4 regions of the Microbispora sp. H10836 genome follow, and region 2 is predicted to be linked to each of the others. Evidence: riboswitches for the same ligand, from Rfam matches in the RefSeq annotation. Region 2 holds a riboswitch; each other region holds the start of a gene.

Region 1 (5,787 bases), on a different contig from region 2:
CGCGATCGAGGGCTCGGGGGCCGCGAGCGAGGACGACGGCTCCGGCGCCGGGGGCTACTACCCCTACAAGCCCTACTGCTCGGCCTGCGACCGCGACCTGACCACGGTCACCTCCTACGACGACGAGACGACCGCGATGTCGTACACCTGCGTGTGCGGCCACGGCGAGACCGTCCTGTTGTCCGAGCACACCCGCGGCAAGCTGGTGTGGAAGGTCGACTGGCCGATGCGCTGGGCGTACGAGGGCGTGGTCTTCGAGCCGTCGGGCGTGGACCACAGCTCGCCGGGCTCGTCGTTCGTCGTCGGCGGCCAGATCGTCCGCGAGGTGTTCGACGCGCCGCAGCCGATCGGGCCGATGTACGCCTTCGTCGGCATCAGCGGCATGGCCAAGATGAGCAGCTCCAAGGGCGGCGTGCCGACCCCGGCCGACGCTCTGTCGATCATGGAGCCCGCGTTGCTGCGCTGGCTGTACGCCCGCCGCCGTCCCAACCAGTCGTTCAAGGTCTCCTTCGACCAGGAGATCCAGCGGATGTACGACGAGTGGGACACGCTGACCAGGAAGGTGCAGGACGGCACGGCGCTGCCGGCCGACCAGGCGGCCTACCGCCGCGCGTCGAGCACGGCGTCCAGGACGCTGCCGGAGACGCCGCGGCGGCTGCCGTACCGGACGCTCGCCTCGGTCGTGGACATCGCCACCGGGCACGAGGAGCAGACGCTGCGCATCCTGCGCGCGTTCGACCCGGAGATCACCGGGCTGGACGAGCTGCGGCCGCGGCTCGACCGCGCCCGGCACTGGGTGAACACCTACCTGGCCGCGGAGGAGCGCACGCAGGTGCGCGAGACGCCCGACAAGGAGCTGCTCGACACGCTCGGCGAGCAGGACCGCGAGTCGCTGCGCCTGCTGGCGGAGGGCCTCGACGCGCACTGGTCGCTCGACGGGCTGACCACGCTCGTGTACGGCGTGCCGAAGGTGCAGGCGGGGCTCGACATGGACGCCAAGGCGGCCACGCCCGAGCTGAAGGCGGCCCAGCGGGCCTTCTTCGCCCTGCTCTACCGCCTGCTCGTCGGCCGCGACACCGGCCCGCGCCTGCCCACGCTGCTGCTGGCCGTGGGCCGCGACCGGGTGCGTGAGCTGCTCGGTCGTGCCTGAGCGCGTCGTGTCTCATGTCCCGGGGGCGGGCCGCACCGCCGATTAGCCGGCGCCGCGGGCCGGACGGCATCGCCGTCCGGCCCGCGGTCGTACCGGAGCTGCTCCCGTTCGCACGCCGGTCCGGCGGCGTCAGGGCACCGGAATGTCAGGGCACCGGAATGCCCCACCGGAATGTCAGGGCAGCAGGACCAGCCGGCCGCGCAGGCCGCCCCTGCGCAGGCGTTCGTGTGCCTCGGCCGCCCGCTCCAGCGGATAGGTGCCGGCGACTCGCATGGTCAGCCGTCCGGCCTCGGCCAGCTTCGCCACGTCGCGGAGCTGGGCCGCGTCGGCGCGGACGAACACCGTCGAGACCCGGATGCCGCGCAACGGGAGCGGGGCCTGCCCGGCGCCGACGGCGACGAACGCGCCCCCGTTGCGTACGGTGTCCAGCGTGGGCAGGCCGGCGACCGCCGCGTCCACCAGGCCGTCCACGCCGCCGGGAACGACGGCCCTGACGGTCGCGGCCAGGTCGGCGCCCCTCGGGATGAACCACTCCGCGCCGAAGCCTCGCACCAGCGACTCGTCGCCGGGCGCGGCGACCGCGGCGACCCTGACCCCCCGTGCCACGGCCAGTTCCACGAGGTAGCCGCCGAGGCCTCCGGCCGCGCCCGTGACGAGCAGGGTCTCGCCCGCGGCGAGCCCGGCGAGGTCGAGCGCCTGCATGGCGGTGAGCGCGTTCAGCGGCAGTGCCGACGCCTCGGGTGCGGCCGCCCCCGCGGGTGCCGGCGCGATGGCCGCCTCGTCCAGCACCACCAGGTCCCCCTGGGCCTTGAACCGGTCGGTCAGCCGGTCGGACAGACCGATGACGCGCGCACCGGGGCGTACGGTCGCCACTCCCGGACCTGCCAGGTCGACCACGCCCGCCACGTCCCAGCCCAGCGCGTACGTCTCCAGCCGGGGCGCGAGCCCGTAATCGGGCAGTGCGCCCGAGGCGGTGAAGAGATCGATCGGGTTGACGGCGGCCGCCTCCACCCTGATCCGCACCTGTCCCGGCCCCGGCTCGGGATCGGGCGTCTCGACCAGCCGTAGGGCACCGCCCTGTGCCACCAGTGTTCTCATGTGTCCTCCTTCCACGCGGAAGTGAGCGTAGGAAGAGCTGCTCTCTTTTGGTAAGTAGGCACCTGGAAGTGTGTAAGGGAGACAGAGGGAACCCCCTCGGTGCCGGTACGGGCCGGCTGCCGGCTCACGCGCCTGGATGAAAACCTCATGCCGCCGCTGGAAGCGATCGGGCGGTGGGCCGGGGTCCACACGGAGGACGCCGAGGCGGGCCCGGGAGACGTACGACCGGCGGGTCGACTCCCAACCTTGACGACCTTCGCGGCAGGCGTTTACCGTCCCTGGAGGGTGGGCCGACGAATCATCGTCGTGGGGGAGGGCGGACGATGGGTGTTCCCGAGGTCGTCTACCGAGGTGACAGTCTCACCTCGGATTTTGATCGTGCCGGTCTCACCGAAGAGGACTTGCTTCTTCTCGCGGAGCTGGCCAAGGGCGTGACCGCCGACCGTGTGGGCCGCAGTCTCGACGTCAGCGGGCGCACGGTGCGGCGCCGGCTGCGGTGCATCTGCGACCGCATCGGCGTCGCGACGGCGATCGAGGCCGTCGCCTGGGCGGCGCGCCGCCGCCTCATCTGACCGCGCTCCGGATCGCACGACGTCGCGGAAAGACGCCGGAGAAAGCGGCGATGTCGAGGAGCGGCGCCGCCGGCGAGGGCGGCTCAACCGGCATGCGCTCCGGGTCGCGCGATCTCGGCGGCGCGGCTCGGCCGGGGTGCGCTCCGGGTCGCGTGGTGCCGGCGTCGCGGCTCAGTCGGCGACGCGCACCGCTCCCGCGAACGGCCGTCCGGCGATCTTGGCGATGTGGATGACGTCTCCCGTGCGCGGCGCGTGGATCATGTAGCCACCGCCGATGTAAAGGCCCACGTGGTGCAGGTCGGAGTAGAAGAACACCAGGTCTCCCGGGCGGAGCTGGTCGCGGGAGATGTGCGTGCCGGCCGTCCACTGGTCGCCCGTGTAGTGGGGCAGGCTGACGCCGACGGACTGGTAGGCCGCCATGACCAGGCCCGAGCAGTCGAAGGAGCCCGGGCCCTCGGCGCCCCACACGTACGGCTTGAGCTGCTGCCTGAGGGCCCAGCGCGCCGCCTGGGCGGCCTTGCCGTCGCCCACGATGGGGAACGACATCCGGCTGCGCGTCTCGCTGCCGACCGTGCGGGAGACCTGCCGGTAGAGGCTGCTCTCGGTCTTCTTGATCAGCTTGGTGATCTTGTCGCGGCGGGAGTCGAGGCCGGCGAGCAGTTTCTTGACCTCGGCCTGCCGGGCCGACGCGCTCTCCCTGGCCCGCGCGGCGGCGTCCATGGCCTTGGTGACCTCGGCGACCTCCTGGCTCTCCTGCAGCTCCAGCGCGTACGTCGTGGAGGCCTGGCTCAGGTACTTCCGCGGGTCGACGTTGCTGTCGATGAGCACGAGCGCGTTGCCGAGCCCGTTGGTCATGTAGGAGTGCTGCGCGAGGGCGCTGGCCTTCTGCCGGCGGACCTCCAGCTCGGCCTCGCTCTTGGCGAGGTTCTTCTTGGCGAGCTCGGCGGACCGCTCGGCCGCCTTCAGGCGCACGCGCTCGCCGTTGTACTGCTCGGTGAGGCTCTCGATCTCGGTGTAGAGGCTCTCGACCTGTTCCGTGAGCTCTTTGAGGCTCGGCTTGGGGTCGGCGGTGGCGCGGACCACCGGGGCGCCGAACGTGATCGCGGTGAGCGCGACGCCGACGAACGCCAATCGGCGGATGGCACCCGGACCGGCCGTGCCGGATCCGGACCGTCGGCGGCGGGCGTGCCTGCCCGCCGGCCGTCCTCCACGCGTGCGCAACCGAGCTCCTCTCCCACATGTGCCCCGCGGCAGGCCGTGGTGGAGCACGGCCATGTGGCGGGGCACTACTGAGCGCCTACCGGGTTAGCTGACGGGTTCGGGCCGGAGTAGCCCTACCTTGGTGGATTCACCCCTTGACGATCTGAGACCGAACCGATCCTGATCCTGCAGTTGGGTCCCCGGCTCCCCTCCGCACTCGGTGCTTCGAAGATTCGGCGCCCGGTCGCCGTGAGCGCTCACGATGACCGGCATCGTCGCTGGACGATAGTGCACGGCGAGTTCTTGCTCAACCAGAACTCCGAAACCCGTCTACGTTTGACAACCAAATGATCACAGCTGGGTCACGGACTCAATGGTGGTACGTCCGCTTTCACCTGCGTTTGGAGCGATCTGAGGTGTTGCACGTGCCGCGCGGGCTGCCGGAAAAAGTGGGACGAACCGGATCGTGGTCCTAACGGACGGCCGGGCGTTCTTCCGTATCCTGGCGGCTACAGAGGGTCAGATCTCATGTCGGGTACGGCGTTTGGGAATGACCGTTATCCGCAGAGGTCGTTCGTGCCGACTGCGAGGGATCGGACGCCGTCCGGCTAGGCTGGCCGCTCATGGAGCAGGTCGCCGCGCAGACATCCAGTGGTTCGGGTGCCACGGCCGTGACGGTGCGCCGGGCCAGGACGCCGGACGTCCGGGCGATCCGGCGTCTCGTCGACGCGTACTCGGGCGTCGGGCCCCGACTGCTCAAGAAGAGCACGGTGACGCTCTACGAGGACGTGCAGGAGTTCTGGGTCGCGGTGGTGGACGGGCAGATCGTCGGCTGCGGCGCGCTGCACGTGCTGTGGGAGGACCTCGCCGAGATCAGGACCGTCGCCGTGGACCCCACGGTGCGCGGTGGGGGCATCGGCCACCGGATCGTCGCCGCGCTCATCGAGACCGCCCGGGACCTCGGCGTGCGGAGGGTCTTCTGCCTCACGTTCGCGGTCGAGTTCTTCGCCCGGCACGGCTTCCGGCCCATTCAGGGCACGCCGGTCTCTCCCGAGGTGTACGCGGAACTGCTCGCGTCGTACGACGAGGGTGTCGCCGAGTTCCTCGATTTGGAGCACGTCAAGCCGAACACTCTGGGGAACACCCGGATGTTGCTGCACCTCGACCGCCGTTGACCGCCGTTCACGGTCCGGCAGGTAATGATCTTGACGTGAATTGTCAGTGTCCGCAAAGGTGACTGTTGTTACACCTGTCGCTACTTTTGGCAATATCAGCGTGTGCTACGGACGTGCGGCGCATGCGTCTTCGAAACGAGGTGACACGGTGAGCACCGGACAGCCGCCGTACCCACAGGACGAGTCGGACGGAACGCCACCGCCGTCATCGAACCCCGGGTACGGCACGGACAGACAGGCCCAGGACTACGACCCTGACGTCACGGTCGTCAACTATCGCCACACGGGGCAAAACACGGGCCCGCAGCAGCCGCCCGGCTACGACGCCGCCCAGGGCGGCTACGGCCAGCAGCAGGGCTACGGGGCTCAGCAGGGCCAGCAGCAGTACGGCCAGCAGGCCCCGCAGCAGGGCTACGGGCAGCAGCAGTACGGCCAGCAGGGCTATGGCCAGACGGGACCGCAGCAAGGTTACGGTCAGCAGGGCCAGCAGCAGTACGGCCAGACGGGCCCGCAGCAGGGCTACGGCCAGCAGGCCTCCTCGCAGGACTACGGCCAGCAGCAGGGTTACGGCGCCCAGCAGCAGTACGGGCAG
Region 2 (5,787 bases):
TCGTACCGCTGGTCCTCGACGGGCTCGCTGGCGAACCCGAAGTCGGGCTGGGTCTCGCTCAAGGACTTCACCAACGTCGTCTACAACGGCAAGCACCTCGTCTACGCGACGACGCACAACACGGGAACGAGCTGGGGTTCGATGAACTTCGGCCTGTTCACGAACTGGTCCGACATGGCCTCGGCCAGCCAGAACACGATGAACTTCTCGGCCGTCGCGCCCACGCTGTTCTACTTCGCTCCCAAGAACATCTGGGTGCTGGCCTACCAGTGGGGCGGGACCGCCTTCTCCTACCGGACCTCCAGCGACCCCAGCAACCCCAACGGCTGGTCGGCGCAGCAGACCCTGTCCACCGCGAGCATCACCGGCTCCGGCACCGGCCCCATCGACCAGACGCTCATCGGTGACGGCCAGAACATGTACCTGTTCTTCGCCGGGGACAACGGCAAGATCTACCGGTCGAGCATGCCCATCGGGAACTTCCCGGGCAACTTCGGCTCGAACTACACCACGATCATGAGCGACACGACGAACAACCTGTTCGAAGGCGTCGAGGTCTACAAGCTCCAGGGCCAGAACAAGTACCTGATGCTCGTCGAGTCGATCGGCTCGCAGGGCCGTTACTTCCGCTCCTACACGGCCACCAGCCTGGGCGGTTCGTGGACCCCGCAGGCCACGAGCGAGAGCAACCCGTTCGCCGGCAAGGCCAACAGCGGCGCCACCTGGACCAACGACATCAGTCACGGCGACCTGGTCCGCAACAACCCCGACCAGACCAAGACCGTCGACCCCTGCAACCTGCAGCTGCTCTACCAGGGTCGCAGCCCCAGCTCCGGCGGCGACTACGGCCTCCTGCCCTACCGGCCGGGCGTGCTGACGCTGCAGCGCTGATGGTGTGATCAAGGGCTCGTGAGACCTCCGGTCGGTTCGCCCGACCGGAGGTTTCCCGGGCGTCCCCGGCGGAGACGGGCGGCGACGGCACGCGCCGGGACATCTCCGCCGGGGAATCGTCATCCTCGCGCCCGGTGTCAGACCCCCGGGCGTACGGCGGTGAGGAAGCCGCTCCTCCAGTAGCCCTTGAGGCTGTCGACCCGGACCACCGCTCCGCTGTGCGGGGCGTTGATCACCTTCTTGTGCCCGATGTACATGCCCACGTGGCCGCCGCCGCTGGTGAAGACGAGGTCGCCAGGCTTGAGGTGCGCCAGGGAGACCTTCTTCTTGACGGCGTTGAGCATCGACCACGTCGTACGCGGGAGCTTGATCCCGGCCTTGCGCCAGGCGAACTGGACCAGCCCGGAGCAGTCGAACGCCCGGGGGCCTGTGGCGCCCCACACGTAGGGATCGCCGAGCTGCTTCTTCGCCACCTTGATGGCGCGCTTGGCCTTCTCCTGCTGCAGAGCGGACTTGCTGAGCTTCTTGTCCGCGGCGGCGTTCGGGGTGGCCTCAGCAGTGGTGGCTGCCGTGGTCGCCGTCGTGGTCGCCGCGGCGGTGTCCGGGGTGGCTCCCGTCGCGGGGGGCTGCGGCGGGATGAGCGTCGAGGCGGGCTGTGGTGCCGTGACCGTCCCCGGCGCGGCGGCCGCGGGCAGCGCGCCGAAGGCCGCTACAGACGCGGTCAGCGCGACGCCACCGATCGTGACGCGGGCGATGCGGGACAGAGTGGCGGGGTTGGTAGACAGGGGGTCTCTCCTAGAGTCTTCCGCTTGCGCCTACCGGGTTAGCTGACGGATTCGGGCAGGGAAGTCGCCCTACGGCGCTCGGCGCGCCGATTCACCCCGGACCTTCGTACGAAGGTCGACTGGTTCCCCGGCTCCGTGCCTCCTTGCTGCACGGATTCGGCGTCACCGGCGCCATCGGGGGGCGGAGAGGACATGGCGGCGGTGACTGTGGATTTTCGTTTTCAAGCACGGCGGAGCCGGTTCGCGACGGCGGCGTCATGGGGTACGCCGCCGTCGCAGGGCAAGGAAACTACCAAGCTCCCCCATATTGGGGCAAAGGGCACATAAAGGGTAAGAAGCCCATAAAAAGGATCAATCCCGCATAACTGCAGGTCAGGGCCTCGCGCTCGGGGAAACGTGGTGCTCGTCACACCTGCGCGAGGGCCGGTGGGAAGCCCTCGGCGTCGTGAAGATCACCGCGACGTCGCGCGGGCTGTTCGACTCCGGAGACCCACCGGAGTGCATCCCGGAAGAACGCCGGGCGCCCGGGGCGCGCTCGAGAACGAGAGCCGGCGGTGTCCGCGGACGAGCCGGTCAGCGCGTACGCCAGAACGTGCCGTTGGCCGAGGGGTCGTCGGGGTCGCCCTGCGGCACGGTGAAACCCGCACCCCACAGTGCCGCCGTCCCCGGCCTGCGCGCGATCGAGAACAGGACGGCGTCGGTGCCCGCCTTCCGCGGGAGGGGGACGCTCCTCCACGCCGAGCCCGTGACATGCCACAGAGTGGGGTTCCAGTTGCCCTGCACGACCCACACGCCGCCCTTGCCGTCGGGCTCCACCTCCGTGTACGGCTGCGCGTTGGCGCTGCCGACCGAGGTGGCCCACGACGTGCCGTTCCAGCGCATCACCAGAGTGCGGTTGTAGGTGACGTCGTCACCCTCGTCGTTCGCGCCCTCCCAGGTGACGCCGCCGACGGCCCACACGTTCCCCGGGCTCACGACGGCGATGTCGTCGAGGAACGCGACGGCGTCGGGAGCGGGCAGCTTGATCGCGGGTGTGGGCACCAGCGCCCAGGACTTCCCGTTCCACCGCATGACAGCGGGACGGTCGCCCTTGGTCCCCGCCGCCCAGACGTCGCGGGCCTTGTACGCGTCGACGGCGGCGGCGTGGGCCGGCAGACGGACGCTCCTCCACGAGGACCCGTTCCAGTGCCTGGCCGAGGCCGAGGACCCGGCCACCGCCCAGACGTCCTTCGCGCCCGTCGCGTCGGCGTCCGTTGCCGAGAACGCGCCGCCCAGCGAGAAAGCGGTCCACGCGCGGCCGTTCCACCGGGCGGCCTTCCCCTGGCCGAAGACCCACACGTTCCTGTTCGAGGTGGCCGTCACGGCCTTCAGTTCGTACGACGGGGTGCCGGGGACCACCTGCCACGCCCGGCCGTCGTACCACTGGACCAGGCCCCGCTGCTTCCCGTTCGCGACCCGGTGACCGGCCGCCCACACCGACCCGTCGCCCAGGACCGCCACGTCGTCGAGGACGTCGTCACCGGGCAGGGTGTTCACCCTGGCCAGCCGCCACGCGGCGGTCTCCCCGGCCCGGCCGCCCTCGTGGGTCACGCCGGAGGCCGCCACGGCAGGCGCGCACGCCAGCGCGAGCGCCGTCATCCCCGAGACGAACACGGTACGCACAACGCCTCCCCTTCCGTCATGAGGATGACGTCCGGGGGAGAGGATCAGTTCACTCCGTCACCCGGACGATTTGCTCGTTTTCTCCGTCCACGGCTCGTACGTGCTGTCTCCCGGGAGCACCCAGACCCGCGCGTCTGGCCTGGTGATCGTCCGCAGCAACGTCGCCTTGCCGGTCGTCTTCGAGACCCGGTAGATCGCCACGCCGGTCTTGGTCTTCGACCGGACGACCACGCGCCCCGCCTGGTCGAAGTCGAGGTCGTCGATGTACTGCCCGCGCGGCAGCCGCACGGTCACTGTGCCGCCGGCACGGCCGGTACGCAGGTCGAGCATGCGCATCTTCCGGTACTTCGGCCAGGTGCCGACAGGCACCGCCGCCGTGCGGTAGTCGTTCGCGAGCGCCATCGGCGACAGCCGCGTCTTCAACCGCGACCGGGCACGCAGCCCGCGGTCGAACACCGTCACCCGGTCCCCTTCCAGCAGCAGCCGCTTGCTGTCGGGGCTGAATCCCGCGAAGCTCCACATGTCCGTCCCGCCGGGCTTGGACAAGGTCTTGCCTTTCCGCAGGTCCACGAAGACCCCCGTCCCGGGCGCCGAGGTCGTCGTGATCACGTAGCTGCCGTCGTCCGACACCAACGGCCATTCCTCGTCGATGGCGTACGCCTGGATCGCCCGCGACACCACTCTTTCCTTGCCGTCGAGGGTGCGTTCGACGAACAGCTCATCCGACTTGCGGAAGTAGAAGAAATGCCGGCCGTCCCCGCTGATCAGGAAGGGTGCCTGCGCGCCGGGGTTGACCGCGTCGGCGGGTGCCACGGCGAGCGCTTCCGGCACCTTCATCACGTCTCCGTTGGCGAGCACCAGTTCCCAGGTCCGCGTTAACTGCGCGTACGCGATCGTGACCGGCGTGGCGGCCGCTGCGGGCCGTGCGGCTGCCGGTGCGGCGGCCAGGGGCGCGGCGGTCAGTGGTACGGCGGTCAGGAGCAGTGCTCCGAGGGTCATGCGCAATGTCATGCTTTGTGAGATGCCGGAAATCCGGGAAATGTTGTGGGCCTATTACGAGGCCGGTGTTCGGTAGTCCCTGATCGTGATCGCGGTCGCGGCCCTGCGGATCGGCGCGGTGATCCGCTCGATCACGCGGTTTCTCCCGGGTAGATGCGGCATCAGCCGCAACATCAGCATCTGGAACCGGATCTGCGCCGCCGACTTCAGCACCATGCCCTTGAGGTTGTTCGCGGCGAGCTTCTGGTTCTCCTCGACGAAGTGCCGCATCTCGCGCTCGTAGGCGGCGAACCCGGCGGCGTGGTCTCCCGCCGCCTCGGCGAGGCAGCCGGCGAGAACGTAGGCGCCCACCAGGGCCAGGCTGGTGCCCTGGCCGGACGCGGGCGAGGCCGCGTAGGCGGCATCGCCCACGAGTGCCACCCGGCCCGACGACCAGCGGTCCATGCGCACCTGGCTGATCGAATCCAGGTAGAAGTCCGGCGCGTCCTTCATGGCGTCGAGAAGACGCGGGACCTCCCAGCCCTGACCGGAGAAGGCGTCGGCGAGCAGCTTCTTCTGCCGGGCGACGTCCCGCCGGTCGTAGGCGAGCGGCGGCGAGGAGAAGAGGAACATCGCCTTGGCGTCGTCGCCGCCCCCGGTGCTGTACATCCCCGCGCTCCTGCCCGGAGCGGGGTGCATCATCTCGGTGCGGTCCAGGTGGAGGTGGTTGGGCACCGTGAAGATCGAGATGTGGTGCCCGAGATCGTGGACGAACCGGGACTCCTCGCCGAAGGCCAGCGCGCGCACGTTCGAGTGCAGGCCGTCGGCACCCACCACCAGGTCGAACGTACGCGGGGGGCCGCTCGCGAAGGTGACGCGCACCCCTTCAGGGGTCTCGCACAGGGCGGTGATGGAGTCGTCGAAGACGTACTCGACGTCGTCTCCGGCCGCCGCGTACAGCAGCCCGGCGAGGTCGCCGCGCATGATCTCGACGTCGTCACCTTCGCGGCCGCCGAACAACCGGGCGTCCATCGTGCCCACCTGCCTGCCGCGCGCGTCGACGAAGCGCGCGATCCGCATGTCCGTGCTGTGCCGTCGCACCTCGTCCAGCAGTCCCATGCGGCCGACGACGTCGAGTGCCGCTCCGCGAATGTCGATCTTGTAGCCGCCGTCCCGCAGTGAGGGCGAGCGCTCCACGACGGTCACCGCGAACCCGTGCCCGCGCAGCCAGAAAGCCAGGGTCAGCCCGGCGACGCTCCCGCCGGAGATCAGGATGTTTCTCATGCCAGGAACTGTACAAATGTCTCACTCATCTGTCTAGCACAAATGTACAAGACGCTTGTCTCGATGGCGGGCTAAGCTCTGGCCATGGGAAACCGGGAAGATCTGCTCGCGGGAGCCAAGCGCTGCCTGGTGGAGAAGGGATATTCCGGCACCACCGCGCGGGACATCGCGGGGGCCGCCGGCACGA
Region 3 (5,787 bases), on a different contig from region 2:
ACCCTCGCCGACCAGCGGGCGCGGCTGCTCACCGGGCTCGGCGGGCTCGCCGTCCAGACGCGGGCGGAGGTGACGTGCGTCTTCGACGGCGCCGAGCTGAACGGGCCCGTCCAGGTGTCCGCGCCCCGCGGGGTCCGGGTGATGTTCAGCGCGCCCGGGGAGATCGCCGACGACCTCATCCGCACGCTGGTGCGGGCGGAGCCGCCGGGGCGGGCGATCGCGGTCGTCTCCTCCGACCGGGAGGTGGCCGAGTCGGTGCGCCGCATGGGCGCGCGCCCGGTGCCCTCGCTCCTGTTGCTGCGCCGGCTCGGCCGGGGCTGAGCCGCCGTACGCACGCTCCGGACCCGCGTCGTCGCCCTGGGTCATGACCACCGCGAATACCTGCGACTAGGTTGAAGCTTCAAGATCGCCTAGATAGAGTCGCGCGCAGGTTTCGTAGATCTAAAAAGGGGGCCTCAGTGCGAGGGCGTGTGCCGGTGGCCGCCGGTCTGGCCGCCGTGGTCCTGCTGACGCCGGTGACGGGCGCGCAGGCGGATCCGAAGCCCACAGTCGCGCAGGCCAAGGCGAAGCTGAACAAGCTGAACGAGCAGGCCGACAAGCTCGTGGACCGCTATAACGCGGCCAACGAGAAGTGGAAGAAGGCGAGGCAGAAGTACCTCGCCATCAACGAGGACTACAAGAAGCAGAACGTCCGGGTGGAGGAGCTCCGCGCCGGGCTGGTCACGATGGCCGTCAACAGCTACCAGGTCGGCGACATGGGGTCGTGGGGCGGCGTCTTCTACAGCTCGAACCCCGACTCCATGCTCAGCGGCCTGGCCACGCTCAACCACATCTCGGCCGAGCGTGCGGGGCGGCTTCGCGAGTACGAGGGCGCCATCCAGGGCCTCAAGGACCGCCGTGACCAGAGCAAGACGCTCTACAAGGAGGCCGCCGACGTCAGGAGCGAGCTCGCCGACGAGAAGGAGAAGGTCGACAAGCTCGTCAGGGAGCAGATGAAGCTGCTGCGCTCGCTCGGGACGTACAACCCCGGCAATCCGAACAGCGCCGGCGTCGTCTACACCGGACCGGCGTCGGGTAACGCGCTGTCGGCCCTCCAGTTCGCCTACAAGCAGGTCGGCAAGCCGTACCGCTACGGGGGCACCGGGCCGGACTCCTGGGACTGCTCGGGCCTCGTGCAGGCCGCCTGGTCGGCGGCGGGGGTGACCCTGCCCCGGACCAGCTACGAGCAGTGGGCCTGGGGCGCGAGCCGCAGGGTCTCCCTGGACGAGCTCCAGCCGGGCGATCTGCTCTGGCACGCCGGTTACGGGCACGTCGGCATCTACGCCGGCGACGGCAAGGTCGTCCACGCTCCGCAGACCGGGGACGTTGTGAAGATTGTCACACTCGCCGAGTATCACGCCATCGGTGCTGTCCGTCCCTGACGTCTCGCCCGGATCTGTGATGGTTGTGCCTCATGTGGCCGGATTGGGCCCGTGTGACGGGACTGTGAGCAGAGTCACATTTAGTCATCCGTGCTGCGGGTAAGCTGCGGTTTCTTCTTCTCGGCCTTCGTTATCCGATCTTTATCCGGCGCGAGGGCTTTGCCGAACGCGCCGGGTCCTGGGTAGCTTCTGGGCCGCGGCGGGCACGCCTCGCCGCCGCGAACCGGTCCGGCCGGCCGGTAGCGCAACCATCCACCGTCATCGGCGCCTCCAACACCCTCCCCCTCGCGGGATCCCCGGCGCCGATGGCCTGCCGAGTCCGTGCAGTCAGGAGGCACGGAGCCGGGGAACCATCGACCTTCACGCGAAGGTCCGGGGTGAATCGGCGCATCGCGCGCCGTAGGGCGACTTCCCCGCCCGAACCCGTCAGCTAACCCGGTAGGCGTTTGCGGAAGAGCCGAGGAGAGATCCTGTCTACCACCCCCGCTAGCCTGTCCCGTATTGCCCGAATTGCCCTGGGAGGTGCCGCTTTGACGGCATCCGTAGGGGTCGCCGGTGCGCATCCGGCGGCGGCCGACACGGTGACGGTCACGGTCGTCAAGACAGCCCCCGAGACGAAGACGACCACGAAGACGGCCACGGCGACCGGTGCGAACACCGCCGCCCGCGAGGCCGCGGCGAAGAAGCAGGCGACCAAGAAGAAGTCCGCCGCCAAGCGGAAGGTCAGCAGGACCGCGCTCCAGCGGGCCAAGGCCCGGCGCGCGGTGCAGATGGCCAGGAAGCAGATCGGCGACCCCTACCGCTACGGGGCCACGGGACCGGGCGCGTTCGACTGCTCGGGCCTGGTCCAGTACGCCTGGCGCAAGGCGGGCGTACGGCTGCCGCGCACGACGTGGTCCATCCGGGGCACGGTCAGGAAGAAGGTGTCCTGGGGGCACTTCGAGCCCGGTGACCTGATCTTCACCAGCGGCGGCGGCCACGTCGGCATGTACGTCGGGCACGGCAAGATGGTCCACGCTCCGCACAGCGGCACGCGGGTGCGGATCGACAAGCTGGACGCCTACCGGAGGAGCACCTTCGTGGGTGCCGTCCGTCCGGGCGTCTGAGGGCGCCGGTCACCAGCCCCCTCGACCGGCGCCGTCCTCGCGGCCCCGTCCACCTCGCCGAGGTGGACGGGGCCGTGGCATGTGCTGGTTACCATGCACGGCGTGACTGTCACGAGTGGCGTGCCCGTAGTCGTGCCGGGCGGGCGCGCCGAGGCCGGTCGGCGCCGGCCCGGCGATCCGTCCCACGGGGCCGTCCGTCCCCGCCGTGTCGCGGCCGTGGCCGTCGCGCTGGCCGCGCTGCTGGCCGGACCGGGGGCCGCGGCCGCGCCCGATCCGCTGCTCGCCCTGCGGCTCGATGCCCGCGCCGCCGTGCGGGAGCATCCGGGCATGTGGACCGGCGCCTCCGTCGCCCGCGGCGCGCGCGCGGTCGTCGTCGGGTCGCCCCGGCCGCTGGTCGCCGAGATCGCCGCGCTGGCCGATCGTGCGGGCCGTACGGTGACGAGGATCTGGGGCGGGTACGGCGGCGCGGTGGTCCTCGTGCCCCGCGGCGCGGAGCAGACCGCCGTGCTGGCCGCGCCCGCGAAGGTGGACGGCCTGGCGGCCGTCGCCACCGGCGGCCGGGTGATCGTGCAGCCGGCCGCGTTCGCCCGCCTGTCCGCGACGGGCCGCCTGGTCGTCGTGACCCACGAGCTGACGCACGTCGCGACCGCCGGTCCCCGCGCCGTCCCGATGTGGCTCATGGAGGGCTTCGCCGACTACGTGGGCTACCTGGACAGCGGGCTGCCGGTCCGCACGGTGGCCGCCGAGCTGGCCGCCGACGTGGCCGCCGGCAGACCGGCGCTGCGGGAGCTGCCGGGGCCCGGCGACTTCGCCGCCAGGCCCGCCCAGGCGTACGAGGAGGCGTGGCTGGCCTGCCGCTACATCGCCGCACGGTTCGGCGAGCGGAGGCTGGTCGCCCTCTACCGCGCCGCGCGGCGAGAGGAGATCGGCGCCGCCCTGCGGGAGGTGCTCGGGCTGACCGCCGGCCGCCTGACCCTCGAATGGCGGGCGTACGCGCGCGGGCAGCTCGCCCGGTCCTGATCGGCGTACGGCGGCGGTACGGCGGCGGCTGCGACAATGCCTTCTCGGGCGGCGCGGGCGGACCGCGCGGCCACGCCGGGGGGTGAGATGACGAAGCGGACGCTGATCGTCACGAACGACTTCCCGCCCAGACCGGGCGGCATCCAGGCGTTCGTGCACGGCCTCGCCTCCCGCCGGCCGCCCGGCTCGGTGGTCGTGTACGCCCCGCGCTGGAAGGGATGCGAGGACTTCGACGCCCGCCAGCCGTACGAGGTCGTCCGTCACCCCTCCTCGCTGATGCTGCCGACGCGCTCGGTGGCGAGAAGGGCGGCGGCGCTGGTCGAGGACGGCGCCACCGTCGTGTTCGGCGCGGCGGCGCCGCTGGGGCTGCTCGCCCCCGCTCTGCGCGCCGCGGGCGCGGGCCGGATCGTCATGCTCACCCACGGGCACGAGGCGTCCTGGGCCCGGCTGCCCGGCGCGCGCGCCCTGCTGCGCCGTATCGGTGCGGGGGCCGACGTCGTGACCTACCTCGGCGAGTACACCCGCCGCCGGATCGCCCGGGCCGTCCCCCTCTCCCGGCTCGTACGGCTCGCGCCGGGCGTGGACACCGCGGCCTTCCGTCCCGGGGCGGGCGGTGACCGGATCCGGGCCTCGCTCGGCCTCGGCGACCGGCCGGTGGTCGTGTGCGTTTCGCGGCTGGTGCCGCGCAAGGGCCAGGACGTGCTGCTGCGGGCCTGGCCGCTCGTCCTGCGGCGGGTCCCCGGCGCGGTCCTGCTGCTGGTCGGCGGCGGCCCCTTGCGGCGGTCGCTGGAGCGGAGCGCCGCCCGGGCCGGCCTGCGCGGCTCGGTGGTCGTCACCGGGTCCGTCCCCTGGGCGTCCCTGCCGGCCTACTACGACGCGGGCGACGTGTTCGCCATGCCCTGCCGCAGCAGGTTCGGGGGCCTGGACGTCGAGGGCCTCGGCATCGTCTACCTGGAGGCGTCGGCCACCGGGCTGCCGGTGGTCGCCGGGTCCTCCGGAGGCGCCCCCGACGCCGTACGGCACGGCGAGACGGGCCTGGTGGTCGACGGCGTCTCGCACACGGCGGTGGCCCGCGCGCTGTGCGACCTGCTGGCCGATCCGGCCCGCGCCCGCGCGATGGGCGAGCGGGGCCGGGCCTGGATCGAGGAGGAGTGGCGCTGGGACCTCGTCGCGGCCCGGTTCGCCGCACTGCTGTGACGGGAGGCCGCCTCAGCCGGTGAACACCTCCACGAGCAGGAAGGCGTTCAGCGCGCTGATCACGGCGGCGACGGCGACGCCGGCGACGGTGGTGAGGCGGCGGTTGACGAGGTCGCCCATCAGCTTCCTGCTGCTGGTGAACGCCACGAGCGGGACCAGGGCGAAGGGGATGCCGAAGGACAGCGCGACCTGGCTCAGGACGAGCGCCCGCGTGGGGTCCACCCCGGAGGCCAGGACGGCCATGGCCGGAAGGATCGTGACCAGGCGCCGCGCCAGGAGCGGCACGCGGCGGCGCAGGAACCCCGCCATGATGATCTGCCCGGCGTAGGTGCCCACGCTGGAGGAGGCCAGGCCCGAGGCGAGCAGGGCGAGCGCGAACGCGACGGCGGCCCCGGGCCCGAGCACCTGCCCGAGACCGGCGTGGATGGCCTGCAGGCTCCCGGGATCGCCGCCGCCGAAGGTGGCGGCGGCCACGGTCAGCATCGCCATGTTCACCAGCCCGGCGGCGCCGAGGGCCACGCCGATGTCCATCCGGCTGGCCCGCACCGCCTCCCTGCGCGCGTTCTCCCCGGGCCCGCCCGGCACGCTCTGGTGCTGGGTGAGGGCCGAGTGCAGGTAGACGACGTGGGGCATGACCGTCGCCCCGATGATCCCGGTGGCCGGCAGCAGGCTGTCCGGCCCGGCGAGGCGGGGCACGAAGCCGCCCGCCACACCCGCGAGGGACCCCGACAGCAGCACCTGGTAGGCGAAGCCGGCCAGGACCACGGCGAGCAGCGCCGCGACGGTCGCCTCGAACCGGCGGCGTCCGCGCGGCGCGAGCATGAGCAGGATCGACGAGACGACGGCCGTGATGGCGGCGGCGGGCAGCAGCGGCACGCCGAACAGCAGGTTCAGCGCGATCGCCCCGCCGATGAACTCGGCCAGGTCGGTGGCGGCGGCGACCAGCTCGGCCTGCACCCACAGCGGCAGGCTCACCCGCCGCGGCAGGTGGTCGCGGCACAGTTCGGGGAGGTTGCGGCCGGTGGCGATGCCGAGCTTGGCCG
Region 4 (5,787 bases), on a different contig from region 2:
CGTGGAGCACAAGCCGGAGATGATCGCGATCGCCGACCACGTCGTCGACCTCGGCCCCGGCGCCGGTACGGCGGGCGGCGCCGTCTGCTTCGAGGGCACCGTCGAGGGCCTGCGGACCAGCGGCACCGTCACGGGCCGCCACTTCGACGACCGGGCCGCCCTGAAGGAGACGGTGCGCACGCCCACCGGCACGCTGGAGATCCGCGGCGCCACGGCGAACAACCTGCGCGACGTCGACGTCGACATCCCGCTCGGAGTACTCGTCGTCGTCACGGGAGTCGCCGGCTCCGGCAAGAGCTCGCTCATCCACGGGTCGATTCCGGGCGGCACTGGGGTGGTGTCGGTCGACCAGGGCGGGATCCGCGGCTCGCGGCGGAGCAACCCGGCGACGTACACCGGACTGCTCGACCCGATTCGCAAGGCGTTCGCGAAGGCCAACGGCGTGAAGCCGGCGTTGTTCAGCGCCAACTCCGAGGGCGCCTGCCCCACCTGCAACGGCGCCGGTGTCATCTACACCGACCTGGCGATGATGGCCGGCGTCTCCACCACCTGCGAGGAGTGCGAAGGGAAGCGGTTCCAGGCAGCAGTGCTGGAGCACAAGCTCGGCGGGCGCGACATCAGCGAGGTGCTCGCGATGCCGGTGACCGAGGCCCGGGAGTTCTTCGGCTCCGGCGAGGCGCGCACGCCCGCCGCTCGCGCCATCCTCGACCGGCTCGCCGACGTCGGGCTAGGCTACCTCGCCCTCGGCCAGCCGCTCACCACGCTGTCCGGCGGCGAGCGGCAGCGGCTCAAGCTGGCCACCCACATGGCGGACAAGGGCGGGGTCTACGTCCTCGACGAGCCGACCGCCGGCCTTCACCTCGCCGACGTCGAGCAGTTGCTCGGGCTGCTGGACCGGCTGGTCGACGCCGGCAAGTCGGTCATCGTCATCGAGCACCACCAGGCGGTGATGGCGCACGCCGACTGGATCATCGACCTCGGCCCCGGCGCGGGGCACGACGGAGGCCGGATCGTCTTCGAGGGCACCCCGGCCGACCTCGTCGCCGCCCGCTCCACCCTCACCGGCGAGCACCTCGCGGCCTACGTCGGCGCCTGACGCGGGCCGCCCGCGGCAGCCGTACGGGCAGGTCGCCGTCGCCGGGGGCCGAGGGAAGCAGCGGGACTCTGGGGGAGTGGTGCGCCGGAGGTCGTCGCCCGATCGGCCGGTCGGAGTGCCGGTCGATCGGGATGCGTCCACCGGTGCGTTGCCCTCGGCCCCTGCCCCGCCGGAGCAGGGGCCGGCGGTCACGAAGTGTGGACGTCACACCGCTTGACCCTGACGCTGGGGCAATCTCTCAGCATGGTGGCATGACCAGGGAAACCAGTGCGACCGAGGTCGCCGGACCGCGCGAGACGTACGGCGAGCACGACGATGGTGGACAGCGGGCCGAGAGAGGCGACAGGACGACGCGGCATTTCACGATCCACCACGACGGCGTCACGATCCCGGTGTCTCGCGGCGGCCGGGGACGACCGCTGGTCCTGTGCCCCGGGCTGAACTCGACACAGGCCGACCTGCGGGAGCTGGCCGAGCTGCTGCGGCACGACCACGACGTGGTGACATTCGACCTGCGCGGCCATGGCCTCGCCGCCGACCATCAGCTGGTCTTCACCCATGCCCCGGAAATCGCCCAGATCATCCGTGGCGTGGAAGGCCCGGCCGGCCACGCGACCTCGTGAGCGACTCCCGGAGACCGGTCTGATGCTGACCATCGGCGAGCTGGCGTCCTATGCCGGAGTGACGGTGCGCGCGGTACGGCACTACCACGCCAAGGGGCTGCTGCCGGAGCCGGAGCGGGACCACTCCGGCTACCGCAGATACGACGCCGGCGCCGTGATCGAGCTGATCAGAATCCGAACCCTCGCCGAGGCCGGGGTTCCGCTGGCGCGGGTGCGGGAGCTGCTGCAGTCCGGTGAGGAGGAGTTCGCCGCGGCGGTCGCGGACATCGACAGGCGGCTGCGGGCGGAAATCCGGGAGCGGCAGCGGCATCGCGAGCGAATTGCCCGGCTCGCCTCCGGGGACAGCCTGGCACTCCCCCCGGAGGTGGTCGAGTATCTCGACCGGCTGCGGGCGCTCGGGGTCGACGAGCGGATCGTCCGGGCCGAGCGTGACGGCTGGATCCCCCTGGCCGCGCACTCACCCGGGCGAGTCGCGGAGTGGATGGCACGCAAGCGGGAGCAGATCGACGACCCGCGGCTCGTCGGTTTCTACCTCACCTTGAGTCAGGCTCTCGATCGAGACGACGACGACCCGCGGCTGGTCGAGCTGGCCGACAAGCTGGCCGTCTACATCACGCGTATGGCCGACGAGCGGGGCGAGCACTATGTCGACGACACCGACATCGAGTCACCGCTCGTCAAGCTCATGGACACGCTGGCGGTCGACACCGTGCCGCCGGCGCGTCGGCTGATCGAGCTGCTGAAGCAGCGAGGCTGGACGGGCTGGACCAAGCTCGAGCGCGTGGCCCCCAGACCGGCTGCGCCACCTCGGAGGCCGGCGCCTTGAGCATCAGCGCCGGGCGCCTGCGCGGCGGGCGGGGGTATGGCGAAGCGCGCCGGGATCACCGGCGCGCTTCGTGGGTCGGGGCGTCAGCCGTCAGGCGGAGGCGGCGGCTTCGCCCGGGTACATCGGGTAGCCGTACCCGACAGCCTGCCAGGTGGGACGGGTGCGGACCTCGACGGCGCCGTTGCCGGTGTTGCCCTCGATGGTCCGGATGGTGCCGTCGCCGTTGTCCTTGACGACGAAGCCGACGTGCACGATGTCGCCGATGTCCTTGCTGCCGTTCCAGTTGAAGAACACCACCGCGCCCGGCTTGGGCGTCCGGCCCCAGCGGCCGTGGTCGGCGAACCAGTTGGCGTGCTCGACGGTGTAGGCGTCGGAGCCCATGACCGGCCCGATGCCGAGCTCGTGGCCGACCCAGGAGACGAACATGTCGCACCAGGGCGCGTTCAGGTAGCCCTTCAGGGTGCCGCCGTCACGGGCGAGGGTCTCCTGGGCGCGGGGAGAGGACATGTACCACTGCTGGAACTTGGTCCCGCCGCCGTAGGCGTTCTCCCTGATCCCGACCTGGCTCTTGGCCAGGCTCAGCACGTCGACCGCGCTGACCTTGGGCAGGGTCGAGGCGATCTCGGCCATGGACTGCGCGGCCGCCGGGCCCTTGCCGGTGGCGGGGTTGTCGGCGTGCGCGGCCGGCGCCGCGACCAGCACGGCCGAAGCGAGGGCCCCGCTTACGAGGGCAGCGCGAACACAGGTGTTGAGGACGTGCATGGTGGGGCGAACTCCCTTACTTCCATGCCGCCTACCGGGTTAGCTGACGGGTTCGGGCTGGAAGGCGCCCTACGGCATGGCAGGCATGCCGATTCACCCCAGGAGAGGTGGGTCCCCGGCTCCGCGCGGACGCGGACTCGGCGGCCGGGCGGCAAGCCGGGATCGGCCGGCCGCGTCGGTCTGAGGAGGGCTTCTTGGCCAATGAATGAGCAAGTGCGCCCTGAGCTGCCTAAAAGGTAATAGACCAGGTCAAACCGGTCAAGTTAGAACAACTCGGATTTTACTCGCGAGTAGGGAGAGGCCGGGCGACAGTGGGTAGGGAAGCCCGGATGTGATCACCCCTGGCGGGCCCGGGCAGGCGTACGGTCACCGCCAGGCCGCCCTCCGGCCGGGCGAGCGCCTCCGCCGTGCCGCCGTGTGCCACCGCGATGGCCTGGACGATGGACAGGCCCAGCCCCGCCCCCCGGGCGGAGCGGACGCGGTCGCCGCCGAGCCGGCGGAACGGCTCGAACAGGTCGTCCACCTCGTAGGGCGGGACCAGGGTCCCGGTGTTCTCCACCGTCACGCTCACTCCGCTCTCGTCCTCCCGCAGCCGGACCCAGACATCCCCGTCCCGCACGTTGTACTTGATCGCGTTCTCCAGCAGGTTGAACAGGCAGCGTTCCAGGAGGAGCGGATCGCCGTACGCGACCGCCCGGCACAGGTCCTCGTGGACGACCACCTTCCTGCGGCGCGGCTGCAGATCGATCTGCTCCATGGCCGTACGGACGACCTGCCGCAGGTCGACCGGCCTGCGGGCGGTGAGCTCCTGTTCCGACTGGGCCAGCATGAGCAGGCCCTCGATCAGCCGCTCATGCCTGGCGTTGGTGCCGAGCAGCGCCCGGGCCAGCGCCTTGAGGTCCTCCGACGCCGCCGGCTCCTCCAGCGACACCTCCAGCACCGTACGGTTGACCGCGAGCGGGGTGCGCAGCTCGTGGGAGGCGTTGGCGATGAACCGGCGCTGGGCGTCGAACACCCGGTGCAGCCGGTCGAGCATCGCGTCGAAGGTGTCGGCGAGCCGTTTGACCTCGTCCTGGGGGCCGCTCAGGGCGATCCGCTCGTGCAGCGTGCTCTCCGACAGCCGCTGCGCGGTCTCGGTCACCCGCTCAAGCGGGCGCAGCGCGCGGTCGGCCACCAGGTATCCCAGCAGAACCGCGACGGCCCCGACCAGGATCATGACGATCACCGACGACCCGAGGACGTCGCTCAGCACGCCGGCCGCCCCCTGCTCGACATCGGTGCGCACCCGCCGCGCGAGCATGTCGGCGTCGGGCAGCGCGCCCCCCGGAACCGCGTCGGAGGCGCCCGCGCCGGTCACCTTCGACGCCACCGCCACCACGAACCGCTGGTTGAGCGCCCGAGCCGTCAGCAGGTGGGTGAACCACAGCAGCACCGACCCCGCCACGAAGAACAGCCCGCCGTACAGCAGGGTGAGCCGCATGCGCAGGCCCAGCCTGCCCCAGAAGAACAGGGCACGGGTCACAGCCGGTACCCCCGGCCCGGCACGTTCTCGATCACGGCAGGGACGCCCAGCTTGCGGCGCAGCGAGGTGATCGTGACGCGCAGCACGCCCGTTCCGGCGTCGGAGTGCTCGTCCCACACGTCCGCGCGCAGCCGTGCCGAGGTGACCAGGTCGCCGCCCGCCCGCATGAGCTCGTGCAGCACGTCGAACTCCCTGCGGCCCAGCGCCACCTGCCGCCCGTCCCGCACGACCGTACGGCGGGCGGGGTCGAGCCGGATCCCGGCCCGCTCCAGCACGGGCGGCACCGTACGGGACGAGCGCCGGGCCAGCGCCCGGACCCGGGCCACCAGCTCTGCGAACGCGAACGGCTTGACCAGGTAGTCGTCGGCGCCCAGGGACAGGCCCCCGACCCGGTCCCTGACCCGCCCGGCCGCGGTGAGCATGAGGATGCGGCTCGCCCCTCCGGCGCCGATCAGCTCCCGGCAGACCTCGTCCCCGTGCACGTCGGGCAGGTCGCGGTCCAGCACGACCACGTCGTAGTCGACGTAGGCGGTCAGCTCCAGCGCCTCCCGGCCGTCGTAGGCCACGTCCACGGCGATCGCGTGCAGCCGCAGCCCCCGGGCGACGGCGTCGGCCAGCTGTTCCTCGTCCTCGACCACGAGCACCCGCATCCCAACCTCCCGCTCGGCTTCGAGAGTGACGCAGGAGGTGTTAGCCGCGGATAAGCACGGATAAGCCGATCTCGCTTATCCGCGTTTAGCACCGCCTCCGCTGGCGTTGGGCCGCGTCCCGGGCGAACGGCCCGGGAGAGGAGGAGCGACTCATGCGCATACGACCGCCGCGTGCCCTGGCACCGGCCCTCGGGCTCGCGCTGGCACTGGCCGCCTGCGGCGCGGCCCCCGCGGACGACGGGATCGCCAGGGCCGACGGCGCCGCCTCGACCGCGACGGCGAAGCCGTCCGCGCCGGGCCCGGCCGAC

What was found. A riboswitch is a leader RNA that binds a small molecule or an ion and turns the genes downstream of it on or off. The one in region 2 is predicted to bind cyclic di-AMP.
Region 1: linked by a shared signal. The riboswitch ahead of HHX30_RS39065 (C40 family peptidase) and the one ahead of HHX30_RS08405 (C40 family peptidase) in region 2 are both predicted to bind cyclic di-AMP.
Region 3: linked by a shared signal. The riboswitch ahead of HHX30_RS41185 (C40 family peptidase) and the one ahead of HHX30_RS08405 (C40 family peptidase) in region 2 are both predicted to bind cyclic di-AMP.
Region 4: linked by a shared signal. The riboswitch ahead of HHX30_RS15950 (CHAP domain-containing protein) and the one ahead of HHX30_RS08405 (C40 family peptidase) in region 2 are both predicted to bind cyclic di-AMP.

Annotation. Positions count from the first base shown of each region.
Region 1 covers NZ_JABBWU010000038.1:3,093-8,879, reverse strand. The annotation lists gene lysS (lysine--tRNA ligase) at 1-1,150, shown strand, start outside; gene HHX30_RS39075 (zinc-binding dehydrogenase) at 1,325-2,248, opposite strand; gene HHX30_RS39070 (LuxR C-terminal-related transcriptional regulator) at 2,572-2,820, shown strand; gene HHX30_RS39065 (C40 family peptidase) at 2,992-3,951, opposite strand; cyclic di-AMP (ydaO/yuaA leader) riboswitch at 4,100-4,253, opposite strand; gene HHX30_RS39060 (amino-acid N-acetyltransferase) at 4,644-5,195, shown strand; partial or broken gene HHX30_RS39055 (hypothetical protein) at 5,401-5,787, opposite strand, start outside.
Region 2 covers NZ_JABBWU010000003.1:202,880-208,666, forward strand. The annotation lists gene HHX30_RS08400 (non-reducing end alpha-L-arabinofuranosidase family hydrolase) at 1-891, shown strand, start outside; gene HHX30_RS08405 (C40 family peptidase) at 1,029-1,364, opposite strand; cyclic di-AMP (ydaO/yuaA leader) riboswitch at 1,689-1,848, opposite strand; gene HHX30_RS08410 (hypothetical protein) at 2,250-3,338, opposite strand; gene HHX30_RS08415 (hypothetical protein) at 3,396-4,337, opposite strand; gene HHX30_RS08420 (FAD-dependent monooxygenase) at 4,392-5,600, opposite strand; gene HHX30_RS08425 (TetR/AcrR family transcriptional regulator) at 5,685-5,787, shown strand, end outside.
Region 3 covers NZ_JABBWU010000001.1:416,993-422,779, reverse strand. The annotation lists gene HHX30_RS01945 (NYN domain-containing protein) at 1-321, shown strand, start outside; gene HHX30_RS01940 (C40 family peptidase) at 459-1,421, shown strand; cyclic di-AMP (ydaO/yuaA leader) riboswitch at 1,723-1,881, shown strand; gene HHX30_RS41185 (C40 family peptidase) at 1,952-2,527, shown strand; gene HHX30_RS01930 (hypothetical protein) at 2,630-3,547, shown strand; gene HHX30_RS01925 (glycosyltransferase family 4 protein) at 3,635-4,744, shown strand; gene HHX30_RS01920 (Nramp family divalent metal transporter) at 4,757-5,787, opposite strand, start outside.
Region 4 covers NZ_JABBWU010000007.1:256,211-261,997, reverse strand. The annotation lists gene HHX30_RS15965 (excinuclease ABC subunit UvrA) at 1-1,096, shown strand, start outside; gene HHX30_RS40660 (alpha/beta fold hydrolase) at 1,348-1,719, shown strand; gene HHX30_RS15955 (MerR family transcriptional regulator) at 1,742-2,545, shown strand; gene HHX30_RS15950 (CHAP domain-containing protein) at 2,636-3,307, opposite strand; cyclic di-AMP (ydaO/yuaA leader) riboswitch at 3,322-3,460, opposite strand; gene HHX30_RS15945 (HAMP domain-containing sensor histidine kinase) at 3,588-4,829, opposite strand; gene HHX30_RS15940 (response regulator transcription factor) at 4,826-5,479, opposite strand; gene HHX30_RS15935 (hypothetical protein) at 5,632-5,787, shown strand, end outside.